One region of the Thioalkalivibrio sp. XN279 genome, then DNA from elsewhere that is predicted to be linked to it. Evidence: riboswitches for the same ligand, from Rfam matches in the RefSeq annotation. Region 1 holds a riboswitch; the other holds the start of a gene.
What was found. Region 1 has a riboswitch for cyclic di-GMP ahead of G8346_RS04500 (hypothetical protein). Riboswitches for the same ligand answer to the same signal wherever they lie in the genome.
Positions count from the first base shown of each region.

Region 2: it holds a riboswitch for cyclic di-GMP, as region 1 does, so the genes downstream of both, G8346_RS10725 (putative Ig domain-containing protein) here and G8346_RS04500 (hypothetical protein) in region 1, are expected to answer to the same signal.

Region 1 covers NZ_JAANBD010000023.1:307,664-318,515, reverse strand. Annotated here, with positions in the region: gene G8346_RS15080 (AgmX/PglI C-terminal domain-containing protein) at 1-57, opposite strand, end outside; gene G8346_RS04540 (biopolymer transporter ExbD) at 67-570, opposite strand; gene G8346_RS04535 (biopolymer transporter ExbD) at 567-1,064, opposite strand; gene G8346_RS04530 (MotA/TolQ/ExbB proton channel family protein) at 1,068-1,718, opposite strand; gene G8346_RS04525 (hypothetical protein) at 1,785-2,069, opposite strand; gene G8346_RS04520 (tetratricopeptide repeat protein) at 2,081-2,716, opposite strand; gene G8346_RS04515 (tetratricopeptide repeat protein) at 2,720-5,842, opposite strand; gene G8346_RS04510 (lipopolysaccharide assembly protein LapB) at 5,839-7,713, opposite strand; gene G8346_RS04505 (hypothetical protein) at 7,720-8,307, opposite strand; cyclic di-GMP riboswitch class I at 8,383-8,469, opposite strand; gene G8346_RS04500 (hypothetical protein) at 8,579-8,959, opposite strand; cyclic di-GMP riboswitch class I at 9,033-9,120, opposite strand; rRNA gene rrf (5S ribosomal RNA) at 9,236-9,351, opposite strand; rRNA gene G8346_RS04490 (23S ribosomal RNA) at 9,481-10,852, opposite strand, start outside.
Region 2 covers NZ_JAANBD010000028.1:236,621-240,878, forward strand. Annotated here, with positions in the region: gene G8346_RS10720 (mannose-1-phosphate guanylyltransferase/mannose-6-phosphate isomerase) at 19-1,485, opposite strand; cyclic di-GMP riboswitch class I at 1,788-1,874, shown strand; gene G8346_RS10725 (putative Ig domain-containing protein) at 1,929-2,927, shown strand; gene G8346_RS10730 (UDP-glucose/GDP-mannose dehydrogenase family protein) at 2,959-4,258, opposite strand, start outside.

The sequences.
Region 1 (10,852 bases):
CGCCTGGGCGAACTCGGCGTCCAGGGCGGCTTGATCGAGGGTGGCTTCAACGTTCACGGTGTCACTCTAGATTTGTGCGGCCTGGTGGCCTTTCTGCATCACGGCGAGGGAAATGCGGCCGTAGCCCTGGCTGGTGCAGGTGGACATCACTTTCTTGATGACGCTGAACGGCACCAGCTTGTCCGCCAGGATGGTGATCTCCTGGCTTTCCGCCACCACCCGCGTGCGCAGCCCGACCACGTTCTGGTCGAGCGCGGCGAGGCGGTCGGCGATCGGTGCGATGTCCTGGCCTTCCATCTGGAGAATGTCGGCGACCAGGGCCACCGGCTGGCCCTGCACCGTCACCTGCTCGGGACTGATGAAGATCACCACGGTCTCGCGCGGCTTCGACTCCACCACCGACTCCGGCAGCTTGATCTGCTTCGGCGTGTCCAGCACCTCGCTGGAGGCGGAATTCACCAGCAGGAAAAATACCAGGATGGTGAACACGTCCATGAGCGAGGTCAGGTTCATCTTGGTGATCCTGGTCCGGTTGCGCGACATGCGTTTCACCCGGCGACTGTTCTTCATGGCGCGTCTCCAATGGCGATGTCGGGGAACAGGGCCACGCGCAGCGGCTCCAGCGCTTCCCCTTCCGGCGGCAGTTCCACGCTGCGCACCACGTCCATGACCCGTATCAGGTGGTCATAGGCGATGTCCGGCTCCAGCAGCACGGAGGCCTCTTCCTTGTCGGGATACTCGCGCTTGAGAGCGACGAGATACTCGCCGAGTTGCGACAGGTCGTAGTCCTCGTCCTCGGCTTTCGGCATGGCGGCGATCACGACCTGGCCGTTGGTGATCTCGAGGCCGGTCTCGCGCACGATCACCTCGACGCGGAATGCCGGGGCGGTCGGCGCCGGCGCACTGGCGCTGCTGGGCAGGCTCAGCTCGACGATGGTGATACGCGAGAACACGGCCGTGATCAGCAGAAACGGCACCAACACCACCATCAGGTTGAGAAAGGTGGTCATGTCCAACTCGGCCGGCTCGTTCATGCGCCGCCTGTAGTGGTGTCTCCTGGCCATTTCCTACGCCTCCGCGACCCGCTTGGCCTTGGCGGAAATGACGTTCAGCGCTTTCACCGAGGCCATCTCCAGGCTGTCCACGATGGCGCCGGTCTTGGCTGTCAGCACGGCGTGCGTGACGAGCAGCGGGATGGCAACCATGAGGCCGAAGGCGGTGGTGTTCATCGCCACCGAAATGCTGGCGGACAGCAGGTCGGCCTTCTCGGCGGGATTGGCGTTGGCCACCGCGGTAAAGGCCGAGATCAGCCCCATGATGGTGCCGAGCAGTCCCAGCAGCGTGGCGATGCTCGATGCCAGCGCCACATAGGCGGTGCGCTTCTCCAGCTGTGGAATGATCTCCATCATGCTTTCCTCCATCGCGATCTCGATGTCCTCGCGACGGCGGACCGCGCCCTGCCGGGCCAGCCCCATGCTCAGCAGCCGGGAGACCGTCGAGGTGTCCTTGCTGGTGAGCTCGCGGGCCTTGTCGAAATCGCCCTGGTTCAGCGCCGGCTGGATCTTGTCCCACATGCTCTGATTGTGATTCGTCACCCTCGAAAGGGTGATATAGCGCTCGATCGCAATGGCCGCCCCGACCGCAAACACGATCAGGATCGGATACATGAACGGCCCACCCGTTACGAAAAATCCAACCAATGAATAAATCAGGTCCATGACCACATCCTCTTTCACATCAACTTGCCAGTTGCCCTTCGGTTCATTGCGGCCCGTGGCCGCGCCTTACTCCGCCTTGATGCGGTAGTACTCCAGTTCCCTCATGAAGACTTCCTTGTCCACCGGCCGCGCGACGTCATCCAGCAGGCCCGCCAGGGCCGACCGGTTGCCGAGCTCCGAGCTCTTCCACGGCACGATGACCAGCGACTTGGGCGCCTCGTGGTTGCCCACGATGGACATGCCCAGGTTGCGTTCCTCGGCCGGCGCCTCCACGCCCTCCTGCGGCGGCTCTGCTGCCATCGCGACGGGAGCGCTAAACAGCAGGGCGATAAAGAAGTCCTTGCGCAGCATGATGGTTCTCCTCACTGGCCCAGCCGGTTGCGCAGGTCCGCGACCCACATCGCCGCCTCGCCATCCTCGGGCGCGGATTCGACGTAGCGCTCGTAGTGCTCCAGCGCACACTCGAGGTCGCCCAGGTAAATGTCGCAGAGGACGGCCAGGTTCCGCCGCGCGTAGTGAAAGCCGGGGTAGGACGCCAGCGCCTGTTCGTAGTGCGCACGCGCGGCGTCGAAACGCCCGGTCTTGCGGCACAGCATGCCCATCTCGTTGTGCGCGACCGGGTGCTGCGGGTTCAGCGCCAGCGCACGCAGCATGCTGGCCTCCGCCTCGTCGCTCCGGCCGAGCCGCGCATAGGCGATACCCAGGTTGATATGCGCCGCGGCGGCGTCCGGAGCTCGCTCGGCCACGCTCACCAGCAGGTCGATGCCTTCCTGGTAGCGCTCCTGTTGCAGCAGGCCCAGCGCCGCCGCGAAATCCGCCTGCGCCTCCGGGCTGACACGGAGATCCTGGCTGATGACAAAGCCGTGCTCGTCCTGGATCGCTGCGGTCGCGGGCACCTCCGGTCCGGCCGACGGTGTCGCGCAACCCGTCGCCAGCAGGACTGTCGCCAGCGCCGCGATCGCCGCCCGCACGGGGCCATTGTGATTCTTATTGCACATCACTTAAGGGCTCGTCTCGCCTGTTGCACCCGTCTCACCCGTCTCACCCGTCTCTTCCGGCGCCTGCGGCGCAGCCGGCGGCGGGGCGCCCGGCTCCGCGACGGCGTCCGGTGGCGGCGCCGCGGGGGAGCGGTAGGAATACACGTCCAGCGAGGCGAGGAAGCCGGTACTGAGCTCGAACTTGGCGTAGCGCCCGGGCATCAGCGCGGCGAGCTTGTCGAGGCTGCGCTCCACCCAGCCGTTGAACACGCCTGCGCTGAGCAGCTCGAGGTTCTTCTCGTGCACCTCGATGGCCCGCTCTTCGAAGGGGAAAGCCTCCTCTTCGATCACCATCTCGTAGTCCGCCAGCTCCTCCGGGCCGAGGTCGGCGGGCCGCTCGGAGTCCAGCAAGGCCTGGCTGAAGCCGTAGTACACCTCGGCGATGTAGAAAGTGGCCGCGGCCGTGACGTCCCCGACCTCGTAGGCGACCAGGCTGTCGAAGGCCGCCAGTGCAGCGTCCATGCGACGCTGCTTCTCCTGCAGGCTGCGCTCGAAGGGCTGCACCAGCTTGACGTCGTCGAAGCGCAGGTACACCTGTTCGGCAAGCACCAGGCCGGATTGCGCGGCGAGGTAGCGCGTGCGGGCCGTGCGCTCTTCACCTGCGGCGGCGTCGATCGCCACGATGGCCTCGAGCTGCGCGTGGTAGGCGGGCAGTTCGGCGAGTTCCTGGTAGCGCGTGGCGATCTTGTGGCGTGTCTCGACGGCAAGCTCGATGGGGTGCGGGAACTGCTCGACATAGCGCAGGTACACCTCGAGCGCCTGGTCCCAGGCCGCGGCACCCTCGTACAGCTCGCCGGCGAGCAGCAGCGCCTCGCGCGCCAGTTCCGGGTCGTCTGCTTCCGCGGAGACGCGCTCGTACTCCGCCGCCGCGCGCGTGACCTGGCCGTCCTCGCGGTAGACGTGCGCAATCTGCTTGCCCGCCTCCCTGTTGAGCTCATGCTCCGGATATTCGCGGCGGAAATCCTCCAGCACTGCGGCCGCCATGGCCCAGTCCTCGAGGCGGATCAGGGCCGCGCCGGCGTCGTACTCCGCTGCGGCGCGAATGGTAGAAGTCGGCGTCGCGGTGCGGATGCGCAGGAAATGATCGGCCGCGGCACGGTAGTCCTCGCGTGCATTGGCGAGCTCGCCCTGCTTGTAGATGGCGGCGGCGAGGTTGTCGATAAAGTCCGGCCGGGTTTCGTCTTCCGCGCCGGTCAGCGCCAGGACGCTGCTGTAGGCCAGCTCGGCGGCCGCGTAGTCTTCCAGGTCGAACGAGGAGTGCGCGACCACGATCCAGGCGGAGCGCCGCAGCGGCGCCCCGGCGTCGGGATAGCGTTCGAGCAGCGCATGGCCAGATTCACGCGCGCGTTCGAACTGCTGCATCTCGTAAAGGTCGTCGGCCGCTGCACCCAGCACCATGGCGGCGTGCTCGTGCCCGGGGAATGTCTCGGCGAAGCGCAGTGAACTCTCGACCGCCTCGCGCCGGACCTGGTCCGGCGCCTCGAGAGCCGCTTTCTGCCGCTCGCGATGCGCATAAACCGCAGCGTAGCCGGCCGCTGCCGATTGCTCGTGCAGCGGGTACTCGTAGGCGATGCGCTCGTATTCCAGCGCCGCCGGGGCGAAATCGCCGGCCTCGAACTGCAGGTCGGCCAGCTGGTAGTGGACCGCAGGCGTGTCCTCCTCACCAGGGAAGGAGGCCAGGAAGGCGCGATACCACTGCTGCGCCTCGCGGTAATTTTCCTGCTGCTCGTCTGCCAGCAACTCGTCCTGGTACATGGCGTGGTAGTGGTTCGCCAGGTCCTCCAGGTTGCTCTTCAGGAAGCTCACCACTTCCGGGCGCTCGGCAATGTCGAAGTGCAGCCAGTACTCCGCGCCCAGGCCATAGCTGTTGGCGAAGTCCTTCTTCGCCTGCACCACCAGCATGGGGAAGCCGGCGGCGCCGTAGATCTCGACCACCCGCATGCTGAACTGGGGAGCGACGCGATGCAGCGCGTTCTGCTCGATGAAGGCGGTGTACACCTTGGCGGCGTCGTTGTAGCGCAGCTTGTCGAAGTAGAACTCGCCGAGGTTGCCGTAAATACGGTCCTCGAAGCTGCGGTGACCGTTCTCGGCGAAGTACTCCTGCACCACCTCGGGGGGGCCGAGGTTGGAGAAGCTGAGGCTGATCACACGGAAGGTGTCGGCCACGCGGCGCTCGTCGGCCTCCTCGTTCTGCTGGTCGAAGTCGTAACCGATGGAGACGCGGTAATCGAGCAGGGCGATGAACTCGTGCAGCGCTTCCTCGTAAAAGTCCTGCTTGAAGAGCGTCCAGCCGAGCTTGTACAGGGCCAGCTCGTAAAAGCTCGAACCCCGGCCCATCGCCGTGACGGCCTGGTACGCCGCCTCGGCCTCGAGATACTGGCGCCGGGTGAAGAAATACTCGCCGCGCCGGAACTGCACTTCGTCGATATAACGCGAATCCGGGTACTCGGCGATCAGCCGTTCCATCACCCGCATCGCGTCCTCGGTCATGCCGATTTCGTCGTAGGCGCGCGACATCTGGTAGAGCACCTGGTCGTTGTGCGGGTAGTAGGGGTAGGTGGCGAGGATGCGCTGGTAAAGCTCGATCGCCTCGCTCGGCCCCGCGGGTTGTCCCTCGCCAGCACTCGCGCCCGCAGGCAATGCCGGAGCGTCGGCTGTGCCGGTCGCGGCGACCGCCTGCTCACCGGCGGCGCGCTGCTGGAAATCGTCCTCGGGCTCGGACAGGTCGGCCATGCCCTGCACGGCGCCGGCCTCGTCGTTACTGCGGCGCGACGCAGACACGTCGGCGCGCGGCTCGGGCGCCGGCAGCTCCACCGGCGTGCCGTCGCCGAGAATGCCGAAGTCCCGCTCGATCTGCAGGTCCGCCAGGCGCCGCATGGCCTCGGGCGTGCGCGCCGACTCCGGCGTTTCCTCGAGATACGCTCGATAACCGGCCATGGCCCGGTCCAGGCCGTCAGTCACCTGGACTTCCTGCACGTCCGCCGCGACGGACCTCAACTCGGCCAGCGTGCGGCGGTCGGGATCCGTGGCACAGGCCGTGAGCGCCAGTGGCGCGACCGCCAGCAGCATGGCGACGCGGCGTGTCATCCCTGGTCCTCCGCGGCCTGGGCCTTGGTAGCGCGGTCGAAGCTGTCGGCAAAGGCGTAACGGGCCTCGTTCTGGTAGGCCTCGAGCCGCTGCCGGCGCAGGTCAAGCTCGGCCACTGCCACGCGCTCGAGCATGTGCCCCTGGCGCGCCATGAGCACCTGCAACTGCTCCAGGACCCCGCTCACGCGCCGACGCAACCTGGAGATCTGCTCGTCGTAACCGATGTAGCTGTGCATCGCAGCCTGCCGGGCACGCACGAAGGACTGGTATTGCGCCTCCATGGCGACGACGACCTCGTTCAGCGCCGCCAGGTTCTCGTGCGCCTGGGTAAAGCGCTCGTGGTAACGGGTCTCGAGCTCCCATTGCAGCAGCCCCTCGAGGCGCTCCAGGCGCGCGCGCAAGGCTGCTTCCTCGGGCGAGTCCGCCGCCCCCAGCCGCTGGGCGAGTTCACGCAGGGTCTCGAGGGCGACGCGCTCGTCGGCGGTCGCCAGGTAGTCCGGTCGCGGCGCAGTCAGCATGGCTTGCAGTCGCCGATCGATGCCGGCGCGCTGGGCCTGGCGCAAGCGGATCTGTGAGTCGAGCTCGCGGAACTGGCGATCCAGCTCGGGCAGGATCGGCTCGAAGTAGGCGTGGCGCTGCGCGATCACGTCCTCGAAGGCGTCGAAGCTGCGCTCCCAGGAGACCAGCCGCTTGCGCAGGTCCTCGAGATCCAGGTAATTCTGCAGGGCCGTCTGGAAATCATGCGAGGCCATCAGGGTCGCGAGGTAAAAGGTCTCCGGCGTCTCGGGCAGCGAGCGCAAACGGATCACCCAGTCCTTGTTGAGGCGTATTTCCTCGCGCACCAGCGCCGCGAGGAACCTGCCCTCGCGAATGCTGCGAATGGATGCGTCCACCTTGTCCAGCTCCTGGCCGAAAATCTCCACGGCCTCGCCGTAGAGCAGCGCCGCCCGGCCGTGGACGTTCAGCCGGCTGTAGGCGTAGGGCAGCGCCAGGATCGCCTCCTGCACTGCGGCGTCGGTGACCTCGCGCTCGGCGAGCATGGCCAGCGGCACCAGCGCCCGTTCGAAGTTCTCAGCGGAAACGTGCGCCCAGCCGGCCCCGAGCAAGGCCTGGTTCGAGAACGGGCCTTCCAGCCGCACGCGCTCGAGCGCGGCCTGTGCTGAGCCGTAGTCTTCAGACTCGAGCAGCAGCGCACCGCGCACGAAGTTGGCCTTGTCGCGCATCGCAAGCCCGGCCTGGTCCAGTCCCTGCAGCTTGCCGGCCCGGTCGAGCTGCGCCATGGCTTCACGCTCCTGCCCGTCCTGCAACAGCGCGATGCCGAGGTTGTAGGCGCTGAATGCCTCCAGGCCCTTGGCGTCCTGCAGCTCGCGCAACACTTCGGCCGCCTCGCCGGGGCGGCCGAGCGCCAGGTAGACGTTGGCACGGAGGAACTCGACGTCTGCGCTGATCTCGTCCGGGACGACGCCGGAAATCCGCTCCAGCGCGAACAGCGCGTCTTCCGGCTGGTCTTTCTGGAAGTGGATGCGCGCCAGGCGGAAGGCGGCCTCGTTGCGCACCGCCTCGTCCACGTCGCCTTCCAGCACGGCGCGGATGGCGCGGCCAGCGCGGTGATGCATCCGGTAGTGCAGCTCGAAGTCGCCGACCGAGAACTCCGCGCGGCCGACATGATAGTGCAGGCTGTCGAGCTCGGGCTCATCGACGCGATAGTGCTGTGCCAGCTCGGTGTCGAGCCGCTCCAGGGCGTCGAGATAGCGCTCCTGGTGCGCGTAATACAGCGCTTCTCCGAAGTACGGGTCACGCAGCTGCTCCGCCGCGCCGGCGACCGGGCAGGTCGCCAGGCCGGCTGCGAGCAACCATGTGAGTCGTCGCATCACGAACTACCAGTTTCCCAGCGCGACGCCGATGCCGTCGCCGTCGGGCTGGCCGAGACTGATGGCCACCATCTTGGGCTCGACGCCCTTGGTGAACTTGAAGTTCTCGCTGCGCCGGAAATCGGCGCCGCTGCGCAGCTTGCCGCTGACCGTCACCACAAGCTCGTGCTCACCGCTCGGCAGGTTGCCGGTGAACAGGCGCTGCACGCCGCCCTTCTGCAACGCCTCGAGTTCCTTGAAGCTGTAGATGTGATGCGCCACCGGCCGGCCGGCGAGCTGCACTTCGACCGCGTCCAGGCGGTAAGAGGCGCCCTCCTCCAGCGAGACGAACACGGAAAGCTGGGTGCTGGACGGAAACAGCAGGCGCTCCTCGAGCTGGCTCAGCTCGGCGGCGATCGCCAGCACGTCCGCCTTGATCTCCTGGACCTGCTCGTCCAGTCCTTTCATCTGTTCGCGGGAGATCTCGGGCGCCGCGGCCGTGGCGAGCCCGGCCCAGCACAGGAGGACCAGGGCAAACAGCCGCGCCAGGTGCAGGCCGGGGAATCGGCAAGCGCCGAGCCTGTTGCAGCAGGGAATGCTGGAGCTTGAAGTCATGGCCGCCCTCGTTACACCACCAGGTGAAAGGGCAAAGCCACCAGGGACCGGAGAAGGCCAATACACGGACTGGATTTCGGCGGTCCCGCTGTCATGGGGCAGAAGCCCTTTAGACCGGTGACTTTGCGTCCCCACCTTTCGATGGGTTTGCCTTTATCTAAATCGTGTTGCGACTATCGCCCGATTTATGGCGCGAAAAGCGTGCGCGCCATCACAATTCTGCTGTGAAAATTGAACTTGCGCGGCCGGGCGACCGCCATCGCGGCGCCGCTCAGAGCATGCCGACGAGATTCAGGAACACGTAGTGGTCGTCCGCCAGCGCCTCGGCCGGAGCGAGCGAGAAGACGGCGCGCGTGTAGCGCAAGCCGAACTTGAAATTCCGGCTGACCTGGCGATACAGGCCGGCGCTGTCGCTCTGCCCGGCCTCTGCGGCGGGGAACGCGTCGGTACGCGACGCACCCGGCACGTGCCGCCGGATGTCGACGTCCGCCATCGCTACCGGGCGCGTGTGCAACGGGGCGAACTCGGCGCCCTCCGCCGCCGCGGCCTGTTGCGACCACAGCCCGGCGAGCACGCAACAGAGGGCAAGGAAAACGGTCCAGGCGCGATTGCCGGAGACGCGAGAAAGGAAAGTCGTTTCGAATTTGCTCATCGCTGTCCACTCCCGCCACCCGATGCGCGCACGCTTCGCCGGGAGGATAAAGAACAGCCATGGCGGCCGTGATTCCGGCGGTCCCGCTGTCGTGGGGCGATGCGCCCGTTAGACCGGAGACTTTGCGTCGCCACCTTTCGGTGGGTTTGCCCTTGTCTGAACCTGGCCTCGACTTTGCCCCTGCAAAGCGCCGGATTAATGTGCGCCAGCTCACAGTTTCGCGCGCAAAAAGAAAAACCCCCGGCCTCGAGCGAGACCGGGGGTTTTGTTTTAGGTGCCTGGCAGTGACCTACTCTCACACGGGGAAACCCCGCACTACCATCGGCGCTGAGCGTTTTCACTTCCGAGTTCGGAATGGGATCGGGTGGTTCCCGCTCGCTAATGCCGCCAGGCAAACTGGTTCACGTATCGCGCCCCGCCGTCAAAGCCGGGCGCCGCGAAATCGGAAAGTTTTGACGTCGTCGCTCCAAGGCGACGCATAAGTTCAAGGAGCACCAACACCCTGAATGCTTGGGTGTTATATGGTCAAGCCTCACGGGCAATTAGTATCGGTTAGCTAAACACATTGCTGCGCTTACACACCCGACCTATCAACCTCGTAGTCTACGAGGGCCCTTCAGGGGGATCGAGTCCCCAGGGAAAACTTATCTCAGGGTGGGCTTCCCGCTTAGATGCCTTCAGCGGTTATCCCTTCCGTACATAGCTACCCGGCAGTGCCACTGGCGTGACAACCGGAACACCAGAGGTACGTCCACTCCGGTCCTCTCGTACTAGGAGCAGATCCCTTCAATTTTCCAACGCCCACGGCAGATAGGGACCGAACTGTCTCACGACGTTCTGAACCCAGCTCGCGTACCACTTTAAATGGCGAACAGCCATACCCTTGGGACCTGCTACAGCCCCAGGATGTGATGAGCCGACATCGAGGTGCCAAACTCCCCCGTCGATGTGGACTCTTGGGAGGAATCAGCCTGTTATCCCCGGAGTACCTTTTATCCGTTGAGCGATGGCCCTTCCATATGGAACCACCGGATCACTAGGACCTGCTTTCGCACCTGCTCGACGTGTCTGTCTCGCAGTCAAGCACCCTTATGCCCTTGCACGCAATGCGCGATGTCCGACCGCGCTGAGGGTACCTTTGTGCTCCTCCGTTACTCTTTGGGAGGAGACCGCCCCAGTCAAACTACCCACCATACACTGTCCCTGATCCGGATAACGGATCTAGGTTAGAACTCCAAGCAAGCCAGGCTGGTATTTCAAGGGCGGCTCCACCAGGACTGGCGTCCCAGCTTCAAAGCCTCCCAGCTATCCTACACAAGCGTGCTCAAAATTCAGTGCAAAGCTGTAGTAAAGGTTCACGGGGTCTTTCCGTCTAGCCGCGGGAACGCTGCATCTTCACAGCGAATTCAATTTCACTGAGTCTCGGGTGGAGACAGTGTGGCCATCGTTACGCCATTCGTGCAGGTCGGAACTTACCCGACAAGGAATTTCGCTACCTTAGGACCGTTATAGTTACGGCCGCCGTTTACCGGGGCTTCGATCAAGAGCTTCGGTTTCCCTAACCCCATCAATTAACCTTCCGGCACCGGGCAGGCGTCACACCCTATACTTCCACTTTCGTGTTTGCAGAGTGCTGTGTTTTTGATAAACAGTCGCAGCCACCTGGTCACTGCAACCCCCACCAGCTCAAAGAGCAAGTCTCGTCACCGGCAGGGGCGTACCTTCTCCCGAAGTTACGGTACCAATTTGCCTAGTTCCTTCACCCGAGTTCTCTCAAGCGCCTTAGGATTCTCTCCTCACCCACCTGTGTCGGTTTACGGTACGGTCATGTATTACCTGAAGCTTAGAGGCTTTTCCTGGAAGCTTGGCATCAATCACTTCGCTCCACATGGG
Region 2 (4,258 bases), on a different contig from region 1:
TCGGGGGTCAGACCCCCGTCAGCCGCGGCCGTAGGTGTCTTCGTAGCGGACGATGTCGTCCTCGCCGAGGTAGGAGCCGGACTGCACCTCGACCAGGTGCAGCGGCACCTTGCCGGGGTTCTCGAGGCGGTGCGTGGTGCCCATCGGGATGTAGGTCGACTGGTTCTCGCCCAGCAGGAACACCTCGTCGCCGCGGGTGACGCGCGCCGTGCCCTGCACCACGATCCAGTGCTCGGCGCGATGGTGATGCATCTGCAATGACAGCTGCGCGCCCGGGTTCACCACGATGCGCTTCACCTGGAAGCGATCGCCGTTGTCGATGCTGTCGTAGCTGCCCCAGGGGCGGAATACCTGGCGATGCAGCGCGGTCTCGTAGCGGCCGTCGGCCTTGAGCCGCTCGACCAGCTTCTTCACGTCCTGCACCCGATCGCGCGGCGCCACCAGCACGGCGTCCTTGGTCTCGACCACGACGCAGTCGGCCAGGCCGACCGTGGCGACCAGGCGGCTCTCGGCGTAGAGATAACAGTTGGTCGCGTCCTCGCACAGCACGTCGCCGACCATGACGTTGCCGGCGGCATCGGACTCGGAAGCGTCATGCAGGCTGGCCCAGCTGCCGACGTCGCTCCAGCCCGCGTCGAGCGGCACCACCCATCCGTGCGCCGTGTTCTCCATCACCGCGTAGTCGATGGAGTCCGAGGGGCATTCCTCGAAGGCGTGCTTGTCGACGCGAATGAAGTCGAGATCCGTCTTCGCGCCGGCGATGGCGGCGACGCATTGCGACACGATCTCCGGGCGATGCGTGCGCAGCTCCTCGATGTAGCGGCCGGCGCGGAACATGAACATGCCGGAGTTCCAGTAGTACTCGCCGGAGCTGACGTACTCGGCGGCGAGCCGGGCGTCGGGTTTCTCCACGAATTGCTGCACGGGGGCGGGCTGCGCTGCGCCGGATGCGGCGCCGCCGGCAGTGGCGCTGGCCTCGCCTGCGCCGTCCTGGTCCGCGGCTGCACGGATGTAGCCATAGCCGGTCTCCGGCTGGTCCGGCACCACGCCGAAGGTCACCAGCTTGCCCTCCTCCGCCAGCTGCGCGCCCGCCGTGACAGCGGCGCGGAAAGCCTCGCGATCGCGGATGACGTGATCGGCGGGAAGCACCAGCAGCACCGGGTCGGCGCCCTGCTCGCGCTCCTGCAAGGCGGTGGCCGCGGCCAGGGCGACGGCCGGGGCGGTGTTACGCCCGGCGGGCTCGAGCAGGATGGCGGCGGGCTTCACGCCGATCTGCCTGAGCTGCTCCGCGACCAGGAAGCGATGCGCCTCGTTGCAGACGATGATGGGATCGGCGAGCCCGTTGATGCCATCGAGACGCTTGAGCGTCGCCTGCAGCATGGTCTCGTCGCCGATCAACGGCAGCAATTGCTTCGGGTAGAGCTCGCGCGACAGCGGCCAGAGGCGCGTGCCGGAGCCGCCGGAGAGGATGACGGGAACGATCATGCGGGCATTCCTTGCGTCAGGCGATGTGGCGGATTGTAAGGCATGGACACGGTCGGGGTGGGAACAGGATCACAACACGCCCGGCTGGAACGGTGTCCGCGCCTGATCAAGATTTCGCCCGCCTGGCAGCGGAAGGGCGTTCGGCAGGCCCGCCGCGATGCCCGTGGAAGTGTGACGCACGTCGCGAATCCGCGGATTTTTTCGCGGCCCGACCATCAAGCCCGCGCGGTCATGCGCCGATACCTACCCCGAACACGACACGGAGACTGACACGGGAGCTCATCGCAAGATCGAGTCCGTCTGACTGAAAAAGGCAAAACCGCCGAAAGGTGGTGACGCAAAGCCACGGGCCTAAAGGATCTCGATCCCAGGGCAGCCGGGCCGCCAGGCAGAAGTTCAGCAGACACACCCATGTCGACTCCCTCATCCGCGAGGAGTTGACCATGCACGCACTGCTTCCCAAGGGATCGACCTTCCTGGTCGCCATCCTGTTCGCCATGCTGAGCGCCCCGGGCTTCGCCGCCCCGCCCTCGCATGCCAACAACAAGGACAAGTCGGACCCCGGCGACGTCTCGGACCCGGTGGAGGACCCCGTCGCGCCGGCCTCGCAACTGCGCATCACCTCGCACGGCAGCGGCTTCGTGACGGAAACCGGCTCGATCACCGTGAACCTCCTGTTCGAGGGCGTGAACGGCGGCGCGACCGTCGCCTGGACGAACGCGCAGGGCGGCAGCGGCAGCGCGACGTTTCTCGGCAAGAACGCTTACGAGGCCGGCCCGATCGCATTGGCCGTGGGCACGAACCTGCTGAGCTTCACGGGCTACGACAAGTCGGGCGCGGCGCACGTCAGCACGCTCGCCGTGACGCGCGAAAATACGGCGCCTGTGCCGGACCCGAACCAGCCGCCTGAGATCTCCGGCACGCCCGACACGCATGTCACGGCCGGATCGAGCTACAGCTTCCAGCCCGAGGCTTCAGACCCGGACGGTGACGGGGTCGGCTTTTCCATCACCGGCAAGCCTGCCTGGGCGAGCTTCGACACGGTCTCCGGGCGCCTGTCCGGGACACCGGGGGAAGCGCACGTCGGCCTGCACGCGAACATCGAGATCGCCGTGTCGGACGGGCTCGAGGTGGTGGCGCTGCCACTGTTCAACGTCACGGTGGAGGCGCCGCCGCCCGTCACCGGCTCCGCCACGCTCTCCTGGGTCCCGCCGCTGGAACGGGAAGACGGCTCGGCGCTGACCAACCTCGCCGGCTACGAAATCCACTTCGGCAGCGCCGCCGGGGCGCTCGACCAGGTGATCGTGCTGGAGAACGCCGGGCTGACCAGCTACGTGATCGAGAACCTGGGCGCTGGCACCTGGTACTTCGGCATGAAGGCCGTGGATGCGCAGGGCCTGGAGAGCAAGCTCTCGACCGTGGTGAGCAAGACGATTTCCTGAAAATCAACCACTTTCGGGGGTCAGACCCCCTTTAAGTGGTGCTCGGGCGCTCGCCACGGCCGATGGCGTAGTAGGTGAAGCCGAGGCGCTGCATGTGCTCGGGGTCGAACACGTTGCGGCCGTCGAAGATCACCGGCTCGGCCAGCGCTTCCTTCACGGCGTCGAAGTCCGGGCTGCGGAACTCCATCCACTCGGTGACCAGCGCCAGGCAGTCGGCACCTTCCAACGCCTCGGCGGCGTTCTTGCACAGCACCAGGTCAGGCCGATCGCCGTAAATCCGCCGCGTCTCGTGTCGCGCCTGCGGGTCATACGCGCGCACCGTTGCGCCCGCCTCCCACAGCGCCTCCATCAAGACCCGGCTCGAGGCCTCGCGCATGTCGTCGGTGTTGGGCTTGAACGCCAGGCCCCACAGCGCCACGGTCTTGCCCGCCAGCTCGCCGCCGTAGTGCGCGCTGATCTTGTCGAACAGCACCCGCTTCTGGCGCTCGTTCACGGCCTCGACGGCCTCGAGCAGCGTGGCCGGGAAACCGGCCTTCTGCGCCGAGTGCGCCAGCGCCTTCACGTCCTTGGGGAAGCACGAGCCGCCGTAGCCGGCGCCCGGGTAGATGAAGTGGTAACCGATGCGCGGGTCCGAGCCGATGCCGAGGCGCACGTGCTCGATGTCGGCGCCAAAGCGCTCCGCCAGGTTCGCGAGCTCGTTCATGAAGCTGATCTTGGTCGCCAGCATGGCGTTGGCGGCGTACTTGGTCAGCTCCGCCGAGCGAATGTCCATGGCGATGAGGCGGTCATGCTGGCGGTTGAAGGGTTCATACAGAAGCCGGAGCAGTTCGGTGGTGCGCGGGTTGTCGGTGCCGACCACGATGCGGTCCGGGCGCATGAAGTCCTCGACCGCAGCGCCCTCCTTGAGGAATTCCGGGTTGGAGACCACGTCGAAGTCGATCGCCGCGCCGCGCCCGGCGAGCGTGCGGTCGATCTCGGCCTTCACCTTGTCGGCCGTGCCCACCGGCACCGTCGACTTGTCCACGACGATGCGGTACTCCTCCATGTGCTCGCCGATGCTGTGCGCGACGGCGAGGACATGCTGCAGGTCGGCCGAGCCGTCCTCGTCCGGCGGCGTGCCGACGGCGATGAACTGGAACAGGCCGTGCGCCACGCCCTGCGGGATGTCGGTGGTGAACTTGAGGCGTCCGGCCTCGCGGTTGCGGGCCACGACGCCTTCCAGCCCCGGCTCGAAGATCGGGATCTCGCCGGCGTTGAGCCGGTCGATCTTGTCCTGGTCGATGTCGACACAGAGCACCTGGTTGCCTACGTCCGCGAGGCATGCGCCCGTG